Regions from separate parts of the Amycolatopsis solani genome, predicted to be linked through region 3. Evidence: riboswitches for the same ligand, from Rfam matches in the RefSeq annotation. Region 3 holds a riboswitch; each other region holds the start of a gene.
The links. Region 3 has a riboswitch for S-adenosylmethionine ahead of SD460_RS12135 (methionine ABC transporter ATP-binding protein). Riboswitches for the same ligand answer to the same signal wherever they lie in the genome.

Region 1: another riboswitch for S-adenosylmethionine. It lies ahead of SD460_RS33795 (aminotransferase class V-fold PLP-dependent enzyme); the one in region 3 lies ahead of SD460_RS12135 (methionine ABC transporter ATP-binding protein).
Region 2: another riboswitch for S-adenosylmethionine. It lies ahead of thrC (threonine synthase); the one in region 3 lies ahead of SD460_RS12135 (methionine ABC transporter ATP-binding protein).

Annotation. Positions count from the first base shown of each region.
Region 1 covers NZ_JAWQJT010000003.1:129,953-132,210, reverse strand. The annotation lists gene SD460_RS33805 (potassium/proton antiporter) at 1-199, shown strand, start outside; gene SD460_RS33800 (M23 family metallopeptidase) at 332-982, shown strand; SAM riboswitch class IV at 1,056-1,170, shown strand; gene SD460_RS33795 (aminotransferase class V-fold PLP-dependent enzyme) at 1,210-2,258, shown strand, end outside.
Region 2 covers NZ_JAWQJT010000001.1:4,180,647-4,182,904, forward strand. The annotation lists gene thrC (threonine synthase) at 1-1,074, opposite strand, end outside; SAM riboswitch class I at 1,088-1,221, opposite strand; gene holA (DNA polymerase III subunit delta) at 1,368-2,258, shown strand, end outside.
Region 3 covers NZ_JAWQJT010000001.1:2,441,812-2,444,069, reverse strand. The annotation lists gene SD460_RS12140 (4-(cytidine 5'-diphospho)-2-C-methyl-D-erythritol kinase) at 1-114, opposite strand, end outside; gene SD460_RS12135 (methionine ABC transporter ATP-binding protein) at 209-1,222, opposite strand; SAM riboswitch class I at 1,435-1,525, opposite strand; gene rsmA (16S rRNA (adenine(1518)-N(6)/adenine(1519)-N(6))-dimethyltransferase RsmA) at 1,652-2,258, opposite strand, start outside.

The DNA of each region.
Region 1 (2,258 bases), on a different contig from region 3:
CCTGCCGGTCGGGGCGACGGTCAGCCTGGTCGTGCGCGAAGGCGCGAGCTTCACCCCGCAGAAGACCAGCCGCCTGCAGGAGCACGACCAGCTGCTGGTGGTCACGACGTCGGTGGTGCGCGACGCCGTCGAACGCCGGCTGCGCGCGGTCGACCGGGCCGGGCGCCTGGCCCGCTGGCGGGGCGAGTCGGGTCACTGACGGGGCCGGCTCGCTGATCGCGTACTCCAGAGCGCCTCACAAAAATCTCACTTGATCTTCCCTCTCTGCCCCTTTTGGCTTAATGTGCGCTCATTCGAATGGGTGAACACCTGAGCCAAAGGGGCACACAGGGTGACGAAACTGCGTCGAGCGGCCGTGGCCGCCACGATCACCGCCGCTCTCGGACTGCTCGGCGCGCCGGCCGCGACCGCCGCAGTGGCCCCGTTCCCGGCGCTCGCCCTGCCGTTCAAGGCGGGCCAGCAGGTCTACTCGGCCGGCATCCACTCCGACGACGGCAGCACCGGCGTGAAGAACGCCATCGACTTCAGCCCCGCCGACCGCACGGTGCGCGCGCCGCTCGCCGGCACCGTCCACCTCCAGCACTGCGCCGGCGGCGACTGGGTGACCATCGACCACGCGGGCGGCTGGCGGACTGGCTACTACCACATGGAGGGCATCGCGGTCACCGACGGTGAGCACGTCGAGCCCGGCGCGGTGCTCGGTTCGACCGGCAACGCGCTCCCGTGCGGCGGCTCCAGCACGGGCGCCCACGTCCACTTCACGCTCTGGACCCTCCCGGACGCCCCGGCGGCGAACTGGGACGGCGTCGCGTTCGGCGCGGTCTCGACCACCCTCGCCACCGCGTATGGCGAGCCGGTGGACGGCAAATCCCTGGGCGGCTGGCGGTTCACGGCGGGCGCCGAGCAGTACCAGGGCACCGCGACGCACCTCGCGGACGACGCCGTGACGCAGCTGCCGGGGCGGTTCCGCGCCAAACTGTGACGTTGTGAGCGGCGTCTCAGAATGTGAGCCGGGGGTTGGCCGCACGACGCGTTGTCGGTTACCTTCTGTGCCAGGTCATGAGTGCCAGCGCTAAGCCCCGGCTTGCTGGCCGGCAACCCTCCTACCGCGGTGGGGTGCCCCGGGTGAAGACCGGGCCGGTCGCGTCCCGCGACGGGCAAGCGCGGGCCCCTCGCCGGGGTCCCCCGGACCGCCGAGGAGGCACCCCGATGACCCTCGCCATCGACCGCACCAGCGTCGCCGATCGCCGCACGACGCCCGTCGAAACCCCTGCCCCGCAAGGCATCCCCACCGTCGCCGGCGCGTCGCTGCGGGTCCCGCTCGTCACCGGCGGGACGGTCGGCTACGCCAACCTCGACCACGCGGCGAGCGCCCCCTGCCTCGACGCCGTCCGCGCGAAGGTCGACGAGTTCCTGCCCTGGTACGCCAGCGTCCACCGCGGGGCCGGCTTCGCTTCCCAGGTCTCCACCAAGCTCTACGAGCGCACCCGCGACGTGCTGCGCCGGTTCGTGGACGCCCGCCGGACCGACACCGTCGTGTTCACCCGCAACACCACCGATTCCTTCAACCTGCTCGCCCGCAGCCTGCCGCGCAACACCACGGTCGTCGTCTTCGACACCGAGCACCACGCCGCGCTGCTGCCGTGGCAGGGCCCGAACGTCCGGCGGATCCCGACCCCGCGCACGCGCCTCGCGGCAGTGTCCGCTGTGGACGAAGCACTGGCGGATTCCCCGCAGGGGCCCCGGCTCGTGGTCGTCACCGGCGCGTCCAACGTGACCGGCGAGCTGCTCCCGGTGGCCGAAATCGCCGCCGTGGCGCGGAAGCACGGTGCCCGCATCGCCCTCGACGCCGCGCAACTGGCGCCGCACCGCCGGATCTCGATCCGGGAGCTGGACGTCGACTACGTCGCCATCTCCGGTCACAAGCTCTACGCGCCCTTCGGTGCGGGCGCGCTGATCGGCCGCGCCGACTGGCTGCGCGCCGCGCGCCCGTACCTCGCCGGCGGCGGGGCGACCAAGCTCGTCACCGAAGACGCCGTCGTCTGGAACAGCGGGCCGGAGCGCCACGAAGCCGGTTCGCCCAACACCGTCGGCGTGTACGCGCTCGGCGTCGCGTGCGAGACCCTGTCCCGCGACTGGGACGCCGTCGTCGCGCACGAACAGGCCCTGCTCGCCCGGCTGCGCAAGGGGCTCGAAAGCATCCCGGGCTGCGCCGAACTGCGCCTGTTCGACGCGCCGGTCGACCGCGTCGGCACCGT
Region 2 (2,258 bases), 1.7 Mb from region 3:
CTCGGTGAAGATGCCCTCGGTGCGGGCCAGCAGGCGGATGCCCTCGACGACCTCTTCGTCGGTGACGTCCTCGATCGCGCCACCGCTGCGGTTGACGACGTCGAGCACGTAGGGGCCGTCGGCCGGGTTGCCGATCGCCAGTGAGCGGGCGATGGTGTCCGGCTTCACCGGCTGGACGACGTCGTGGCCGGCCCGGAACGCGGCCGACACCGGCGAGCAGCCGGTGGCCTGCGCGCCGAACACCTTGTACGGGCTGGCGTCCACGAGACCGAGCTGGCCCAGCTCGCGGAAACCCTTGTCCACCTTGGTCAACTGCGAACCGGAGGCGATCGGCACGACGATCTGCGGCGGGATGCGCCAGCCGAGCTGCTCGGCGACCTCGAAGGCCAGCGTCTTCGAGCCTTCCGAGTAGTACGGCCGGACGTTCACGTTCACGAACGCCCACTTCGGGTGCTCGCCGGCCAGTTCGGTGGCGAGGCGGTTGACGTCGTCGTAGTTGCCGTCGACCGCGACGAGGTCGCCGTCGTACACGGCGGTGGTGAGGATCTTGGCGCGCTCGAGGCTCTTCGGGATCAGCACGACCGACCGCCAGCCGGCGCGGGCCGCGGCGGCGGCCGTCGCGTTGGCCAGGTTGCCGGTCGAGGGACACGCGAGCACCTCGAACCCGAACTCGCGGGCCGCGGCCAGCGCGACGGCGACGACGCGGTCCTTGAACGAGTGGGTCGGGTTGCCCGTGTCGTCCTTGACCCACAAGCGCTTGAGGCCGAGTTCCTTGGCGAGGCGGTCCGCGCGGACCAGGCGGGTCGCGCCCGGCTCGGTGTTCGGGATCTCTTCGACGTTGGACGGAACCGGGAGGAGTTTCTTGTAGCGCCAGATGTTCTTGGGGCCGGCCTCGATGTCTTCGCGGCGGACGCGGCCGAAGTCGTAGGCGACCTCGAGCGGCGAGAAGTCTTCGGCGGAGACGAATTCGGGGGCGAGCGGCTGCCGGTGACCCTCTTCCTTCGACACCAGTTCGACGGCGGGACCGAGGTCCGGGGTCTTGGTGGTGGAGGTCGTGCCGAGGGTTGCGGTCATCGCGAGGTTCCTTTCCTCATCTGCCCCGCCGAAGCGGGCCGGAATTGGCACCGTGGTCGTCAGCTACCCCGCGATCGCGGGATGACAGGCTGTACGCCGGTTGCCGGGGCTTCGTCGGGCCGTTCCCTCTGCCCCTCTGGATGAGCGGTATTCACTTGTCGGCGCGCACACCGGGATTCCCCGGGGCGGGCTGCCTCGACTACACCGTACGACATCGTGCTCGGACCGTGCCATGGTGGCCGCCCGACATCACCGGAGCGGGCGCATCGCGGCGCGGGTGAGAGGATTCGGGGGTGACCGCGCAAGCCACCGCCCCGGCCCCGCTGCACCTGGTGCTGGGTGACGAAGAACTGCTGATCGAGCGGGCCGTCCGCGACACGCTGGCCGCCGCCCGCGCGATGGACTCGACGGCCGAGCTGACCCGGGTCCGGGTGTCCGATCTCACAGCGCCTGAGCTGGCCGAACTGGTGAGCCCGTCGCTGTTCAGCGAAGGACGCGTGATCGTCCTCGAATCGGCGCAGGACATCTCGCAGGAGCTGGCCGACGCCGTGGCGTCCTACCTGAAGGACCCGGCGGACGGGGTCGTGCTCGTCGTCGTCCACACCGGCGGCGGCCGCAGCAAGGCGGGCAAGTCGCTCCCGGCGTCGCTGAAGAAGGCCGGGGCCGAGATCACGGAGTGCCCGAAGCTGACGAAGCCGGCCGAGCGCGAGCAGTTCGTGCGGCACGAGGTGCGGCGGGCGGGCGGCAAGATCGACCCGGCCGGGGTCGCCGCGCTGATCGACGCCGTGGGCTCCGACCTGCGCGAACTCTCCTCCGCGGCCAGTCAGCTGGTGGCCGACACGGGCGGGGCGGTCGATGCCGACGCGGTCCGGCGGTACCACCGCGGCCGCGCCGACGTGACCGGGTTCGCGGTCGCCGAAAAGGCGGTCGGCGGCGACCGCTCGGCGGCGCTGGAGTCGCTGCGCTGGGCGATGCAGCTGGGCGTCCCGCACGTCCTGGTGGCCGACGCGCTGGCCGACGCGGTCCGCACGATCGCGCGCGTCTCGGGTGCCGGGCGCGGCAACCCGAACCAGCTGGCGGGCGAGCTGGGCATGCCGCCGTGGAAGGTCCGCAAGGCGCAGGGCCAGTCCCGTGGGTGGAACCAGGACGGCCTGGCCACCGCGATGCGGGTGGTCGCGCGGCTG
Region 3 (2,258 bases):
GAACACGGTCACCAGCTCGTGGTAACCGTCTTCGCGCAGGTCGTCGACCGAAAGGTGCAAGTTGACCTTGGCCGGGACCCGGACGGTGATTGGGGGCGGAACTACGGCGAGCACCCGCCCAGCCTACGTGTCCACGTTCCGCAGAAAGCCGTGAAGGCCTCCTTACCGGCTCTTATGGCCGGTAAGGAGGCCTTCACGGCTTTGGGGGTCAGGCGGCGACGACGGCCTGGGGGCCGCGGGCGGTCTGGGTGACGTGGCCGCCGCGCTCGGCGACCCACGCCAGCGCCGCGTCGGCGCGCTCGCCGCGGACGCCGAGGCGGAAGCGGCCGACCGGGGTGTCGCCGATCCGGGTCAGGCCGCCGCCGATGGTGGCGAACTCGACGTCGAAGCGGCCCGCGGCCTCGGGCAGCAGCGCGCCCACCGACGCGAAGCCGACCAGCACCACGTCGACCGAGCGGTCGTACCGGCCGTTCTGCGAGCGCGGGGTCTCGATCGACGGCAGCAGCGCCTGCGCGGTGCGGCTGCCCGGGGTCGAGATCAGGTCGAGCACGGTGCCGCGCTCGACGACGGTGCCGTCCTCCAGCACCGCGACGTCGTCGCAGAGCCGCCGGACGACGCCGGCGTCCGGCGTGGTGACGACGACCGTGACGCCCAGCTCGGAACGGGCGCGGTCGAGCACGGTCAGCACCGAACCGGCCTCCTCCGGGTCGACGCCGGCGGTCGGGTCGTCGGCGAGCAGCACGGCCGGCGCGGCGGCCAGCGCCTTCGCGACCGCGACGCGGCGGAGCTGGCCCGCGGTGAGCTCACCGGGACGCTGCGCGGCGCGCGGCGTCAGGCCGACAAGGTCGAGCAGCGAGCCGACCCGGCTGCGGCGCTGCGGGCCGTCGACGCCGAGCTGCTCCAGCGGGGAAGCGATGTTGCCGGCGATGGTGCGCTCGGCGATCAGTTCCGGCTTCGACGAGACGACGCCGAGCTGACGGCGGATTTCGCGGAGCCGGCGGCCGTCGAGCGTGCCGGTGTTGAGGCCGTCGAGCCGGACGACTCCGCGGTCGGGGCGCTCCTGCAGCGCGATGCAACGGGCCAGGACGGACTTGCCCGAACCGGCCGGGCCGACGACGCCGAACAGCGAGCCGGCTTGGACGTCGACGCTCACGTCGCGCAGGGCGACGACCGAATTTCCGTTGGTGGCAAAGGATTTGGACAGGTTTTCGACGGTGATCACGACAGCTCCAGAAAAACAGGGCGCAGCGCACGAGGGCGCGCCCGGCCGCAAGCGAGTGTCCGTCCGCAATGGACGGTGCGCGAAGAAGGGTGGAACGGCTCAGACGAAGCTCAGCGCGAGCGTCGACATGCGGAGACGGAGCGGCGGCCTTCGTCGACGACGCGACGCCTGGTCAGCAGCAGGGGGCGAGCTACCCTCTTCATCGAAAACGGCCTCCATCGGTCCTGGCGGTAGCACCTGCCCTGTGGAGGGTGGTTGCTGCGACTTCGACGAGCCAGGTCTCTCGGTCGCTCGGGATGGACGTACTGAGTTAAGCCGATCCCACGGAGCGAAAGCAAGCCCGTTGGCCCACATCACACGACTGGAGGTGTCGCCGTCACGGTCCGACGGGAAAAAGGTGCGTTTTTCACCGCATCCACTGTGGTCTTTTCAGCGGCCGGCCTGCGCGCGGGCCGCGATCCGGGCGAAGTCGTGCACGTCGAGCTGCTCGCCCCGGGTCTTCGGGTCGATCCCGGCCGCCGTCAAGAGCTCACCGGCCCGCTCGGCCGAGCCCGCCCAGCCCGCGAGAGCGGCGCGAAGCGTTTTCCTGCGTTGTGAGAAAGCGGCGTCAACCAGGGAGAAGAGACCGTCCCGATCCGCGGACGCCGTCTCGTCGGCGCGTTCGAACGCGACGAGCGCGGAATCCACGTTGGGCACCGGCCAGAACACCGACCGTGGTACCGCGGCGACTTTCCGTGCCGGGCCGTACCAAGCGAGCTTGACGCTCGGGACGCCGTAGATCCGGCTGCCCGGCCCGGCCGCCATCCGGTCGGCGACCTCGGTCTGCACCATGACGAGCCCGGAGCGCAAGGACGGCACCTCGGCGAGCAGGTGCAGCACGACCGGCACGGCGACGTTGTAGGGCAGGTTGGCGACGAGGGCGGTCGGCCCGCCCGGCAGGTCGCCGTTCGCGACCCGCAGCGCGTCGGCGCCGACGACGGTCAGCCGGTCCGCGGCTTCGGCCGCCCGCTCGGCCACGGTCTCGGGCAGCCGCGCG